Regions from separate parts of the Marinomonas posidonica IVIA-Po-181 genome, predicted to be linked through region 3. Evidence: predicted binding sites of a transcription regulator. Region 3 holds the regulator's gene; each other region holds the start of a gene.
The links. Region 3 encodes PhoB, which activates phosphate uptake and scavenging genes when phosphate is short. Its sites were predicted from a motif close to TGTCATANNNNTGTCANA; they were not measured.

Region 1: a site for PhoB is predicted at 1,873-1,890, ahead of MAR181_RS04820 (phosphatase PAP2 family protein). Genes of this name have one in related genera too.
Region 2: a site for PhoB is predicted at 3,548-3,565, ahead of ugpB (sn-glycerol-3-phosphate ABC transporter substrate-binding protein UgpB). Genes of this name have one in related genera too.

What each region holds. Positions count from the first base shown of each region.
Region 1 covers NC_015559.1:1,029,251-1,034,322, forward strand. The annotation lists gene MAR181_RS04805 (5-carboxymethyl-2-hydroxymuconate Delta-isomerase) at 1-101, shown strand, start outside; gene MAR181_RS04810 (phospholipase A) at 129-1,085, shown strand; gene MAR181_RS04815 (hypothetical protein) at 1,192-1,758, shown strand; gene MAR181_RS04820 (phosphatase PAP2 family protein) at 1,957-2,472, shown strand; gene MAR181_RS04825 (MJ1255/VC2487 family glycosyltransferase) at 2,469-3,569, shown strand; gene MAR181_RS04830 (dienelactone hydrolase family protein) at 3,593-4,507, opposite strand; gene folM (dihydromonapterin reductase) at 4,825-5,072, shown strand, end outside.
Region 2 covers NC_015559.1:3,364,939-3,370,010, forward strand. The annotation lists gene ugpC (sn-glycerol-3-phosphate ABC transporter ATP-binding protein UgpC) at 1-377, opposite strand, end outside; gene ugpE (sn-glycerol-3-phosphate ABC transporter permease UgpE) at 382-1,230, opposite strand; gene ugpA (sn-glycerol-3-phosphate ABC transporter permease UgpA) at 1,230-2,105, opposite strand; gene ugpB (sn-glycerol-3-phosphate ABC transporter substrate-binding protein UgpB) at 2,187-3,488, opposite strand; gene MAR181_RS15525 (hypothetical protein) at 3,726-4,070, opposite strand; gene MAR181_RS15530 (ATP-binding protein) at 4,085-5,072, opposite strand, start outside.
Region 3 covers NC_015559.1:3,829,755-3,834,826, reverse strand. The annotation lists gene MAR181_RS17705 (ABC transporter substrate-binding protein) at 1-229, opposite strand, end outside; gene cysZ (sulfate transporter CysZ) at 454-1,233, shown strand; gene MAR181_RS17695 (response regulator) at 1,233-2,084, shown strand; gene phoR (phosphate regulon sensor histidine kinase PhoR) at 2,165-3,490, opposite strand; gene phoB (phosphate regulon transcriptional regulator PhoB) at 3,487-4,182, opposite strand; gene ubiA (4-hydroxybenzoate octaprenyltransferase) at 4,268-5,072, opposite strand, start outside.

The sequences.
Region 1 (5,072 bases), 1.1 Mb from region 3:
ATGCGTTAATAGAGTTTTCATTAAAAGATGTTAGTTTTACTGTCGAGGTATGCGACATGGATCGAGAAACGTACAGTAAGAAGGTTGTATTGTCTTCTTGAAGAATGAGTATTAAACAGGTTTAAAAGATGAAGCGGTTAGTGTGTTGTCTGGCATTATTGCCAAGTTTATTGATGGCTCAGGGTATAGAGTCAGTGCCGGTCAAGACAGAGGAACAAAGTGACTCTTATTTTCAGGCCGAAGAGCCTGCAGTACCTGAATCCATCAGTCAGCGAGCAAAAGACGCAAAGGGGTTATTTCAACAACGGGAAATTCGCGAGAACGCGACGGTTAATAATCCGTTTGTGATTACGCCTCATCGGCCGAATTATTTTTTGCCCATTGCCTATACCTCAAATCCAAACGATCGTGCTTTTTTAGGTGATGCGAGTAATTCTGAAAGCCTACAGAGTGTGGAGTTTAAGTTTCAATTAAGCGTTAAATTTCCAGTGGCCTATGGCATAGTTGGGCGTAACAGCAGTCTTTGGTTTGCTTATACTCAGCAAGCCTATTGGCAAGCCTATAACAGTAATATTTCGGCACCGTTTCGAGATACTAATCATGAGCCAGAAGCCTTCATCGTGGTCAAACCAAAAGAAGGCTGGTTAGGCATCAAGCCCAGTTACATAACGTACGGATTGAATCATCAATCCAATGGTCAATCGGGGGATTTGTCTCGTTCTTGGAATCGCTTTTATGTGGACTTTTTATTTGAAACGGAGAATACCGCCTTTTCCATCAAACCTTGGTACCGATTTCCGGAGAGCTCTGAGGTAGATGATAATCCGGATATTGAAGATTATTACGGTTATGGTGAATTTAGCGTTATCCATGTGATCGATGATTACAGTATTGATCTGATGTTACGTAATAACCTAAAAGGCTCTGGAAATCGGGGGGCGGTTCAGGTTGGTTTTAACTTTCCATTGTGGGGTAAAACGCGAGGCTACATCCAATATTTCAATGGTTATGGCCAGTCGCTGCTGGACTACAATCATCAAACTCAGTCGTTGGGCATCGGCGTCATGTTGAGCAATTGGCTTTGAGTTTTCCTTATTTCATGACGATTGACTCTTTATCGTCATGAAAATGTCATGGTTTTGTCATTTTGTGCTTTTAAGGTAGGTGTTAATTCAACCTAGGAGTACAACAATGAAATTAATTCCAATCGCAACCGGTTTAATGGCAATCACTCTTCTAACTGCTTGTGGCGGTGAAATGGCGAAGAAAGGTTCTGCTGAAACAATGGCAGAAGCCTCCGCTATGAATAACAATGATTTGTATGAAGTTCATCACGAAAGCCGTATCTACATTTTTGACGACCGCGATGTGTATGAAGATTTCCTATCCGTTGGCGAGACGTCTTTCCGTAAAGTTCGCATTGGTGCTGGTCCTAAAGGTGAAACAATTGTTTTCGGTCTAACGAATGCAGACAAAAAGAAAATGTCTGGTGTCGCATCGGTTGATATGTATGACGGTTCACTAAAGGGGTCTGAGGATTTCTACGGCGAAATGCGTGCTGAAGGTCGTATTTATGTGTTCGGTTCTTTAGAAGAGATGAACACAGCGCGCATCGTAGGTGAAGTGCCATTACGTTACACTGAGATCGGCGCAGGTCCTAAAGGCGAAACGGTTGTATACGCGCTAAACAGCAGCAACAAGAAAGTTCGTCCAGATGCGATGATTGCTAAGTTCCACAAAATGAACGACATGAAGTAATTCATACGCTTTATGGACACATTTGAAAAATGCCCCGCGTTAGCGGGGCATTTTTTTGCTTAATGTTTGTCACACTTTTCTTATTTAAACGTCCCCAGTTTGTGCTGCTTGGCTTGTCATCAAGTTGTCATCGAAACGCCACCTTACTGACATTTTACTGCTCTATTTTAAGAGTAGGATGAAACGAGAGGTGAACCTATGAACATACTTCAGAATATTCATGCATTTGATGTACAGACTTTCTCTTGGTGTATGGCTCGAAAGCATAGGGCAAAGTTGACTAGCATGGGGCGCGCCGTTTCCTTTACGGCGGATGGGCCTTTGTACGCCGCATTGGCAATGATTTTGTGGTTTACCGGTTATCATACTCTGGTACTGATTATGGTACTTGGTTTCACTCTAGAACGAATTTTATATCTGATTTTAAAGCGTGGTTTTAAACGCAATCGTCCAGCGGATGCATTGGACAATTTCAACAGCTTTATTATTCCATCCGATCAATTCTCTTTTCCATCAGGCCATACCTCTGGCGCGTTTTTCGTGGCTTACTGTGTGAGTGAGTGGTTCCCAGGTTTGAATATGATGCTGTATTTATGGGCCATGAATGTGGGCCTGTCGCGAATCTTTTTAGGGGTGCATTTTCCCACTGATACAGTCATTGGTGCTTTATTGGGAAGTGCCTGTGCGGCGACTATGATTGGAGTACTAGCATGAAAATTTTGTACGGTGTTCAAGGCACAGGTAATGGCCATATTACTCGCGCTCGCGCTATGGCAGCGGAGATGAATGCCGCAGGTATACGAGTGGATTTCGTGTTTTCTGGACGCCCAGTGGAAGAGTATTTTGACATGGAAGTGTTCGGCGATTATCGAACATTTCAAGGATTAAGTTTTGTCGCTCGTAATGGCAAACTGGACTTATATGCGACTTTTCGTAAAGCGAATTTTTATAAACTGTATCGTGATATTCAAACAATAGACACTCGTGGTTATGATTTGGTCATTACCGATTATGAGCCCATTGTGGCGTGGGCGGCTAAACGCCAGGGGGTTCCTTGTGTCGGCTTTGGTCATCAGTATGCGTTTAAATACGATATTCCACGTTATAAGAAAAACTGGGTTGCACAATGGATTATGTCTAATTTCGCCCCCGCTTCAACTCAGCTTGGCGCCCATTGGCATCACTTTGGTCACGATATTTTACCGCCTTTAATTCATAACCATGATGTGCCTAATAATCCACAATCGAATCAAGTCTTGGTGTACTTGCCATTTGAAAACAGTGAAGCGGTGTTAGATTGGCTGGAAGCGGTCCCCGAATATCAATTTAGACTGCATTGTAAAGACATTGAGCCGGGTGTGTATGGTAATGTTGAGGTGTTTCCTTTCAGCCGAGATCAATTTCAGAGGAACCTGAGTGAGTGTGAATCAGTATTGTGTAATGCTGGTTTTGAACTCAATTCAGAAGCCCTACATTTAGGTCGTCGTATTTTAGCCAAGCCAATGCAAGGTCAAATTGAGCAGCATTCTAATGCCATTGCTCTAGAGTATTTAGACATTGCTAAAACCTGTGAAGAATTGACCTCAGAAGTGATACGAGATTGGCTAGAAAGCAGTCGCGTGGTTCAGATTACTTACCCAAATGTGGCGAAGGCGGTAGTGAGCTGGTTACAAACGAATGACGATTCCAGCTTATCGGATTTGTGTGACCAGTTATGGCAACAGGTTCCTAATCTGAAAAACATCGATTTTCAGCACAGTACGACGGCGAAACCTCTAAAATCCCATTCAATGAAACGTGCGACAGTATAAACTGTCGCACGTTTTCCAACGCTTTAAGCTGATAAATTAGCCTTGAAGAAGTCTAACGTTCTTTGCCAAGCTAATTCGGCGTTTTTCTCTTGATAACGTGCGGTTGAATCGTTATGAAAGCCATGATTGGCTTTTTCATAAGTAAAGGCGGTGTAGGTCACTTGATTGGCTTTTAACGCATCCTCATAAGCTGGCCAAGTGGCATTGACGCGTTTGTCGAGTTCGGCAAAGTGAAGCTGAAGTGGGGCGTTAATTTGATCAATGTTACTTTTGGCTGGCGTGCCGTAATAGGGGGCACCAGCATCGATAACATCAGGCAGGTTAGCTGCTAAGGTGTTGGTTAAATAGCCACCAAAACAGAAGCCAACCATCCCCACTTTACCGTTACTCAGTTCATGATTCTTTAGTAAGCGTGCGGCATCCATGAAGTCCCCTTCAATTTTCGTTCTATCGAGGGTTTTCTGCATGGCTCGACCTTCATCATCATTGCCAGGGTATCCTCCAAGAGGAAATAGCGCATCGGGTGCAAGGGCAATGAAGCCAGCTTTGGCTAATCGTCTAGCAACGTCTTTAATGTAAGGGTTTAACCCTCGGTTTTCATGAGCAACAAGTACCGTGGGCGCTTTATTGCCCATGCTGACGTCTTTTGGCAGTACCAAATAGCCTCGGCCAGTACCATGGCCACTAGGGGTTTGAAACTCTAAATATGACGCCGTTATATCAGGATCATTGAAAGAAACTTGTTCCGCTAAGGCATAGTTTGGGGTGAGAGATTTAGCGATGACAGACAAGGATAGACCCGTGACGCCAAGTGTGCCTAATCTCGATAGAAAGGTGCGCCTGTCTATGTCTCCGTGAGCGTATTCATCATACCAGTCGAACGCTTCTTGGGGGATAGATGAGACTTGAGGGGTGATTTTTTCAGCTGCTTGATTCATGACAATTCCTTCTCTTCAGTCGATTGAGTGCTAAGTAACGGTGGGTTCAGTCATTAAAACGCCTATCTTTGAGTAACAAATAACAGGATAGTTCATTTTTTATTCAATCGGCTCTTAGTAGTACGGCTAAAATTGATCCGAATTTGGTTTACACTCGTATCTAGTGAAGGTGCGAATAAAGAGGCTTATTTCCACGCTGAAGCCATTGAATTTGTTCGTACCTTCCTAAATGAGATAAAAGTGGTTCTATATTCAGACTTGTTCTGTGCTTAAAAGCTTGTCATTCTTGTTGAATCGTTAATAAGGATAGGATGCGAATGATGCGAAAATCCCCCATCATTATTACAGGAGGTGGCCAGCGACTGGGGTTAGCCTGTGCTCAAGCGCTACATGAGCAAGGTTATAAGGTGATCATCACGTATCGCCGACACCGTGAAGAGATTAACGCCATAGAAGCGTCTGGGATTCAATGCCTTCAGGCCGACTTTTCAACGCAGAATGGTGTTGAGGCCTTCATTAAAAAAGTGTTGGAGGATTATGATGCTCTGGGCGCAATTATTCACAA
Region 2 (5,072 bases), 460 kb from region 3:
TCTTCGAGTCCCAACATGTTCGCCACAGAGGTGACTTTTTTCGCTATGACCTCTTTGCTCTCACCGCGATTCTTCAGACCATAGGCCATATTCGCATACACTGTCATATGAGGATAAAGTGCGTAGTTTTGGAACACCATGGCAATGTCACGATCCGCAGGCTCTTTGTCATTGACCTTTGCCCCTTTGATCATCAAATCGCCTTGCGAAATGGTCTCAAGCCCCGCCACCATTCTCAGCAAAGTTGACTTACCACAACCTGACGGACCAACCAAAACAATGAACTCACCTTCTTCTATCGTCAGATCGATACTTGGAATCGCGTGATACCCATTGGGGTAGGTTTTACCAATATTGTTTAATACTACATCTGACATTTTCTTATTTCTCCGCGTCCACTAAGCCCTTCACAAATAACTTCTGCATACCGATCACCACGGCGACCGGCGGAATCATGGCAAGAAGCGTCGTGACCATGACATGGTTCCATTCAATATCCCCCTGATCCACCGCCAACATGCGTTTAATACTCATTACTAAGGTGTAATAAGCATCGTCTGTGGTGATGATCACGGGCCATAAATATTGATTCCAACCGTAAATAAACATAATGACAAACAAGGCGGCGATGTTGGTACGTGACATGGGCAACAAGATGTCGAAAAAGAATCGAATCGGCCCTGCCCCATCCATTCGTGCCGCCTCAATCAGCTCTCCCGGCATGGTCATAAAACATTGTCGGAATAAGAATGTCGCTGTCGCACTGGCAATCAAAGGCAAGATCAAACCCGAGTAACTGTTCAACATGTCGAGATTCGCCACCACCTCATAAGTCGGCACAATACGTACTTCCACTGGCAACATCAGAGTAATAAAAATCACCCAAAAACACGCGCCCCGAAAAGGAAAACGAAAAAACACAATGGCATAAGCCGATAGCAATGAAATGAATAACTTACCGACAGTGATACCAAGAGCCATGATGAAAGAATTCAGCATCATGTACCAAACAGGCACATCCACACCAGAGCTGGCCTCTCCTAAAAATACGGATCGCCAGTTCTCCACCGCTTGATCCCCAAACCACAATGGAATTTCACCGGCCCCAAAGGATGAACTAGGGTGAGTCGATGCCACCAACGCCACCCAAACAGGCAAGGCCACAACCCCTATTCCCAGCAACAGGGAAAAATGACTAACGAAGGTAAGCCAAGGACGATTTTCTATCATTAGTATTCCACCTTACGTTCAATGTAACGGAACTGAATCACCGTCATAATGCCAACCAAAAACATCAACACCACAGATTGAGCCGCTGAGCTACCCAAGTCTAAGCCAATAAAACCGTCATTAAAGACTTTATACACCATGGTCGCTGTGCTCACGCCAGGACCACCTTGCGTGGTCGCATCGATCACCCCAAAGGTGTCAAAAAAGGCATACACTAGATTGACCACCAACAAGAAAAAGGTAGTCGGCGACAACAGAGGAAACACTATGGTCCAGAAGCGTTTAAATGGGCTGGCACCATCAATCGATGCCGCTTCAATAAGAGAACGAGGTACCGCTTGTAAGCCAGCTAAAAAGAACAAAAAGTTGTAACTGATTTGCTTCCAAGTCGCTGAAATCACTACCAGGGTCATAGCTTGGTCGCCATTCAAGAAATGATTCCAGTCGACACCAAAGTACTGCAGCCACAAGGCAACCGGCCCCATACTGGGATCAAACAATAGCCACCAAAGCACACCAGCCAAAGCTGGGGCGACCGCATAGGGCCAAACCAGTAATGTTTGATAGGTTAATTTACCGCGAATCACTCGATCCGCCATCACCGCCAGCCAAAGCGCAATAGCCAAACCAGAAAAGGCAACAGAGAAACTGAACACCAAAGTGACCCAAATGGACTTGTAATACTGCGGGTCATTAAACAGATAAACAAAGTTATCAAAGCCAACAAACTCTCGGCTTAAACCAAACGCGTCTTCTTGATAGAAGGCTTGTTCAAACGCTTGCTCTGCCGGCCACAAAAAAAAGATAAGAGTGATAACAAGCTGAGGTAAGACCAACAGATAAGGTAATTTTTTATGAGGAAAATACACAGACATTAATACCGCGCCTTGCCATAAGTTGAAACACAAAACCCTCGCTCATCATGAGCGAGGGTCACCGTAACCAACTGACGTTAATTACTTATTGGCTCTTTCAAACTTACGCAGCAACACATCACCACGTTTAACCGCTTCGTCTAACGCAGCCTGAGCGGATTTTTGCCCTGCCCAAACGCTTTCTAACTCTTCGTTAATGATGTCACGAATTTGTACAAAGTTACCCAGACGTAAACCTTTGGAATTTGGCGTTGGCGTACCCGATGTCATCTGAAGCACACCGGTCTCTGTACCTACATTTTGAGCATAGAAACCTTGACCTTTGGTTAGATCGTAGGCGGCACGGGTAATGGGCAAGTAGCCTGAGAATTGGTGCCAATCAGCTTGCACTTCCGCACGTGATAAGAAGCTTAGAAAAGACGCAACGCCTTTGTATTCTTCTTTCTTATGACCTTGTAGTACCCAAAGAGACGCACCACCAATGATGGTATTCTTCGGCTCAGAGATAGCGCTGCCTTGGTAAGGAAGCTGTGACACACCAAAATCAAACTTGGCGTTTTTCTTAATACCAGCATAACCCGCTGAGGAGTTCATAAACATCGCACATTCTTGGCTGTAGAATTTTGGTGCTGAGTCACTGCGACGACCACCATAACTAAAGATACCGTTCTGTTGCCACTCACCCATTTTCTCAATATGTGCCACTTGCAACGAACCATTGAATGTCAATTTCGTGTCGAGACCACCAAAACCGTTTGCTTCACTAGCAAAAGGCACATTGTGACGAGCACTGAAGTTCTCTAACTGAACCCAAGACTGCCAAGCCGTCGTGAAACCACATTTAACACCATTGTCCAGTAACGTCTGAGAAACGCTTTCCATTTCTTCCCAAGTCGTTGGTGGATTCTTAATGCCAGCTTTCGCAAACAAGTCTTTGTTGTAGTAAAGAACTGGCGTTGAACTGTTGAATGGCATAGACAACATGTTGCCGTCTTGATCAGAGTAATAGCCAGTAACAGCACTTAGAAAGCCACTTTGATCAAATGACTGACCTGATTCACGCATTAATTCATAGACAGGGTAAATTGCCCCTTTTGCCGACATCATACTGGCCGTACCCACTTCGAATACTTGCACTATGTGTGGTTGTTTTTTTGCTCGGAAAGCCGCAATTGCGGACGTCATGGTTTCCGTATAATTTCCTTTATAAACAGGCTTTACGGTATAGGCATCTTGAGAGTCATTAAATGCTTTGGCGATCTCATTTACTTTTTCACCATTCGCACCACCCATTGCATGCCACCATTCAATATTGGTTGCTGCAAAGCCGGAGCTTGCAATAGAGAACCCAATCACCGCTGACGCCAATTTCAGTTTATACATTTCCGTGTTCCTCACAATGAGTTGTTTTTAGAAAAGAAAGAACGACTATAGAAACTAAATATTTCAATTTGATGATAGATAGGTTTCATTTGAAACACAAATTCACCCAAATGAAACAACAAAGGAAGTTTAAATTCATAAAGCGGAGAATAAACAGACGTTTACACGTCATTCACTATTGATTTGAAAGATTTTAGTCGAAAAGAAAAGAGATTAACAAAACGGAGAATGTACAGATTATTTTAGAATTTCGTGTTTTAAAGCCAAGGAGAGACGGTCAAATTCTGTGTTCAAGACGATTAAGGCCTTATCTAATTGAGACGTCGCTTCGTCATCGATAATGCGCTGCAAATCGGCAAGTTTATCGCAAAACTGATAACCCGATACCTCTAAGCCAGCCCCTCTTAAACGGTTTGCAACCAAAGCTAAATTGTCCCAATCTCGCTCCATGACATAAATGTCCAGCAATCCCAACAAGCCTGTTGCTTCTTTCAGAAACTCCACGGCCACCAAGATCATCAGCTCTTCATTACGAGCAAGGCGACTTTCAAAGTCTGAACTATCAAATGTGACTAAATCCAATACAGTCTTGCTCCCTAGTCTGTTTGTTTAAGCCATTTCGTCAGTGCTTCCACCAACTTGTCTTGGGACACAGGCTTCGCGATGTGGTCATTCATACCCGCTGAAAAACACTCATCTTGATCTCCCTTCATTGCATTGGCACTTAATGCAATAATTGGCACATTTGCTGGCGTTTCAGTACCATCGAACTGCCTAATATGACGCGTTGCCTCATAACCGTCCATCACTGGCATTTGACAATCCATCAACACCAAATCAAAAGTCATTTGTTGGGCTAAGGTCACTGCACGCTCACCATTTTCAGCAATCACAACCTCAACGCCATACAGATTCAATAAGCCGCGCGCGACTATCTGATTCGTCAAATTGTCCTCTGCTAACAACACCTTAGCATTAAAAACAGGGCTATTTTCTAGCGCGGCATTATTACTCTTGGTCGCCATGACTTCTCCTAAAACGGGTGATTTCAGACTTTCTAAAACATCCAGTAATGGCTTGCTAAACACAGGCTTCATAACAGACGTAATCATCATACTATCACTAAATTCAAACGCTGAGCGAGATTGCAGTAAAACTTGCTGAATCTGCTTTTCTTGACACACACGCTCCAACTTATCGACGTCATGAGAAGACGCCTTTTTTAATACATCAGAATCCAATAGAAGCAGTCTTTCAAAACCCTTATCACTGGCTAAAGCCTCACTTAAACCACCAAAGCTGGTAACCTGACAGCCTAATGAGTCAAGCACACTCACAACATAAGAACGGCCTGTATCATTCTGATAAATGAGCGTCACGCTGGCATCGTAACTCACTGTCTGAGGCGCCTCAATGGCACTCACTTGGATTGGGATTTGTACATAAAAACTCGACCCAACGCCTTTCTGAGACTCTAAACGAATCTCACCTCCCATCGCAGCCACAATTTCCTTACTGATGGCCAACCCTAAACCCGTACCACCAAAACGTCTGGTAGTAGAACCATCCGCCTGCTTGAAACGC
Region 3 (5,072 bases):
CACCGTCTTGGTTATACAGACCTTCAAACAGGTCTCTTGAACGAATCGAGCCTGGTGTGCCTTCAATTTTCTGTGGGTCAAGTGTGGCAGGCTCTGAACCACCACCACGAACCAATTCTTGTTTGTCTGCTAAGACAACACCTGCAGGTACGTCTGCGGCCTGTACTTGGAATGCGCTAATAGAGGCGGTTAATACGGCACTGGCGATGAGCGTTTTTGAGATAGTCATATCGTTCCCTTTGTTGGTGAGCTGTTTGATGTGCTCTGTTATTGTGAGGCGCTTGAATTGCACGATTCAGATTCGCCCTGAAGCTTCCATAGTTCATGAATTAACAAAAGGGCACAATCGAAATTCCGTATTGCCTTATACGTCTAGTAAATGTGGAGACGTGAAGGGCCTCGTGATATTCTCAAACGGATTTGTTAGGAAAGATTGATAGGGTTTAATTTATTGTGATTACACAACCATTTAAAGCAGCGGGTGCTTTTTTGAAGGCCTTGCCATTGATTGCTTCAAAAGAATTAAGGCTGTTTATTTTGGCGCCGTTATTAGCCAATTTTTTGTTGATTGGGCTTATTTACATGGTGGCATTTAGTTATTTTCAAGACATACTCAATTGGGTAATGGGGTATTTGCCGGATTGGATGTCTTTTATTAGCTGGCTGATAGACTTAATTTTTGGGGCGATTATCGCGGTATTGCTGTTCTATAGTTTTTCGATAGGAGTCAATATATTAGCGGCCCCATTTATGGCTTTTTTAGCGGAAAAAGTAGAAGAAAAGACCACAGGAAAAGTGTTTGATGAAAGCTTAAGCGCCAGTGTGATTTTGGCGGTGATTGGTCGTAGTTTGCAACGGGAAATGCAAAAGGTGCTGTATTTTGTACCGCGTTTCTTACTTCTTCTGGTGCTGTCTTTCATCCCATTAGTTAATGTTATTGCACCATTTTTGCTGTTATTGTTTTCCGCTTGGATGCTGGCTCTGCAATATATGGACTATGCTTTTGATAATAACAAGGTGTCGTTTTACGAGATGCGAATGGCCCTTAGGACTCAGCCACTATTGTGTTGGACGTTTGGTGGCATAGTGATGGTGTCTTTGACCATTCCACTGTTTAATTTGTTTGTGATGCCAATAGCTGTAGTGGCAGCGACTTTATTATGGGTATCCATCTTTAGGGTAGAGAATGGAGATTTCTCTGCGTTGTTAAACTCTCATAATGGAATGAAATAATGTCGCTTAAAATATTAGTCGTGGACGATGCCTCGTTCACACGAGATTTAATTCGCAGAACATTACGTAAGCAGTTTCCAGCCGTTGAGATTGAAGACGCTGTAAATGGCCGTAAGGCTCAGCAATTAATGAACAAAGTTCAGTTTGATATGGTGCTATGCGATTGGGAAATGCCTGAAATGACAGGCGTTGAGTTGTTAAAATGGTGCCGCGAGCAGCCCAAGTATCAAAAAGACGATGTCCCCTTTGTAATGATTACCAGTCGGGGCGACAAAGACCATGTGGTAGAAGCCGTACAAGCTGGCGTCACGGATTATTTGGGTAAACCTTTTTCGGGTGAACAGCTGGTTAATAAGGTGTTAGGTGCGGCCAAGAAACACAAGTTGGCGGGCAAACTGACGGCGCAAAAACCCAGAGCAGCGAGTGGTTCGCCACAGGGAATTGCGGCGGCCTCCATCGATGTTTTGATGGGGGGAGGAAGCGGCGCGGCTAAAGCGGCGCAAACACCTAAGATAGTGAATCCTAGTGAACCGGAAGTCAGTGTTAAGGACGTTAAAATTCCAACCTTAGTGCGTTTTGAAAACAAGCAGTTTCGTTGCATGGTGATTCAATTCAGTAAGCAAGAAGCCTCTATGCTGATTAAGAGTGATGACGTAGTACCACAGGTGTTAGGGCAAGCGGTGTTGGATTTAGAACATAAAAACACCATAAATCGCCTGAATTATTATGTGCAATCTGTGGCGACGACAGAAAAGAAACATGATTCGACGTTTTTAACGGTAGGCTTGCGTTTAATTGATCAAGACGCGGAAAAAGAAGCCTTCATCAAGAGCTTGTTTGACTCTCTATAGCTGACGTTTTGTGATTCCGTGTCCTGTTATAAAAGGCATCACTTTAAAGAAGGCGCTCAACATAGTTGTTGCGCCTTTTTTTATTCGGTGAGGGTGCTGGTGGATTGACTGACGGCGTCTTTGCGCACTCGACTGGCAGGAAAGTGACACGAGAAGGTACTGCCAGTGCCAGGCAGGCTGCGAATCTGTAGCTTGGCTTCGTGATGCAAGAGAACGTGTTTAACGATGGCAAGTCCTAAGCCAGTGCCCCCCGTTTTTGAACCTCGTCCTTTATCAACACGGAAAAAACGCTCAGTGAGTCGAGGGACGTGTCTTGGATCAATGCCCAACCCCTGATCTTTTACTGAAAAAATGCCATTCAGTTCACTGGATTCCCACTTAATATTGATTTCACCGCCGTCAGGTGAATACTTGACGGCATTCACAATTAAGTTGGAAAAAGCACTGTATAACTCTTTATAAGAGCCATAAATTCTGGCGTCTTCTGATATATAAGTGGCCAACTTGTGTTGGTCGGTCATGATGGCTGTGGTGGTTTTCAGAATCGACTCTACGATGTCCGATACACGATGCCATTGATTTTCTTCGCGCTTGTCATCGCTCTCAAGGCGGGATAACAGCAACAAATCTTCGATGAGCTGTTCCATCCGGACAGATTGCTCAGCCATGTTTACTATGCCTTTTTGCATGCTTTTGGGCAGGTTGTCTTTAAACATGTCTAAGGTTTCAACATAGCCTTTAATCACCGTTAGAGGCGTTTTAAGCTCATGGGAGGCATTGGCAACAAAGTCTTTACGCATCTGTTCTAATAGGTGTAGACGAGTCACATCACGAACGAAGATGAGGTGATCGTTTTTATCATATAAGGTGGTTTGAACTTCTAAATAGACACCGTCTTTTGCTGGAGACTTAATGACCAGAGGTTCACCAAAACGCTTTTGCGTAAAATAGCGGAAGAATTCTGGACTACGAACGATGTTAGTAATGACCTGCCCACGGTCAACAGGTCGCATTAAACCCAAGAAATGAGCCGCTGAGTTGTTCCACCATTCGAGGTTACCTTGGTTATCCGCCATAATCACGCCTTCTTTGAGCGCACTGGTGGAGCTTTCAATCCGAGTTAAAGCTTGTCGCATACGACGTTTGGATTTTCTCTGCTTCTTTTGCAGGCGGTATACAGCATCAAAGACTTCTCCCCAGATACCACTCGATTCTGGTGGAGCGGCACGTCCTGAATGACGTAGCCAGTTATGGAATTGATAAAGTTGGTATAACTGCCAGTACAAGGTCCCTAAGGTATACAGCAGCAGAACACCCAAAAAATGACCAAGAATATAGCCAATCACGGCACAGGCAGCAAAACCTGCTAACCAAGAAAGGATGGTGTTCCGCCAAATGGTTTTCATACTGACCTTTTTGCTGAGAAACGGTAGCCTGTGCCTCGCACGGTTTGAATCAAGAAGTCATGAGTGTCGCCAATGGCCTTGCGCAGACGACGAATGTGTACATCAACGGTACGTTCTTCGACATACACATTGCCTCCCCATACTTGATCCAACAGCTGTGCTCTTGAATAGGCTCGTTCTTGGTGAGTCATTAAAAACTTGAGTAAACGATATTCTGTTGGTCCCATGTCTAGCGGACGGGCACCAATGGTGACTCGTTGGCTAATTGGGTCCAGAGTGAGGCCTTCCACTTCGATTGGTTCATCTATGCCTTGTGGTGTGGCTCGGCGTAATACCGCTTTGAGACGAGCAACGAGTTCGCGCGGCGAAAAAGGTTTGGTGATGTAGTCATCCGCCCCGACTTCTAAGCCTTGAATTTTGTTGTCTTCTTCGCTTTTGGCCGTCAGCATGATAACCGGAATTTCGGCTGTCGTGCTGTCTTTCTTGATGCGGCGAGTTAACTCGATACCACTACCACCAGGCATCATCCAATCAACCAAGATCAAATCTGGTCGATGGTCCACGATAATTTCGTGAGCTTGCTGAATATTTTCGGCTTCCATGTACTCATAGCCAGCCATCTCTAAGGCAATCGCAATCATCTCGCGAATGGAAGATTCATCATCAATAATTAAAACTTTTTTACCGGTCACAGGATCTACCCTCATCTCAGGAACGGTTTTTATTAAAGCGAGCAATTATGACAATTTAGTTAAACTGTCATAAGTTTGCCACATATTAAGCAAAATAGCTGATAACTAAACCGATAAAGACACAGCAGCCAATGCGGTTATTTTCGAGAAAAGAGCGAAAACAAGCTTGCCTGTCTCTGTCCTTCGCTTGTTGGTATTGCTTATAAAACAACCAGATACAAATAGACAAAGCCAGAAAATAGGGCCAGCCTAGTGTGGCGAAGAAGCCGATCCATGTCAAAAGGGATAAGGTTAAAGCTTGTAAACACACAATGACCATGAGGTCGGACTGACCGAAAAGGATAGCGGTAGATTTGATGCCGACTTTTAAGTCGTCAGGTCGGTCTGTCATTGCATAGTAAGTGTCATAAGCGATGGTCCAGAAGCAATTTGCGAGAAACAGCATCCATAGAATCGGGTCGCTTAAACTGCCCCCTTGAGCACTGTAAGCCATAGGAATGGCCCAAGAAAAGGCAAGACCGAGAAAAAGTTGAGGCAGATGGGTATAGCGTTTCATAAATGGGTACAGAGCCGCTAACCCCAAACCGACGAATGACAGTAATATGGTTTGCAGGTCCGTTAATAACACCAAAAAGAAGCTGAGCATGGATAAGCCAGCAAACAGAGCTAGGGCTTCTTTCTCTGATACTCGACCAGAGGGAAGCGGGCGGTTCTTTGTTCGATCAACATGGCCATCCACTTTTCGATCCGCATAATCATTGATTACGCAGCCTGCTGATCGCATGCTAAATACCCCTAAGACGAAAATCACCAACAGAGACCAGTCCGGCTGACCATCCGCCGCGAGCCAAAGAGCCCATAAGGTAGGCCACATTAAGAGTAATGATCCG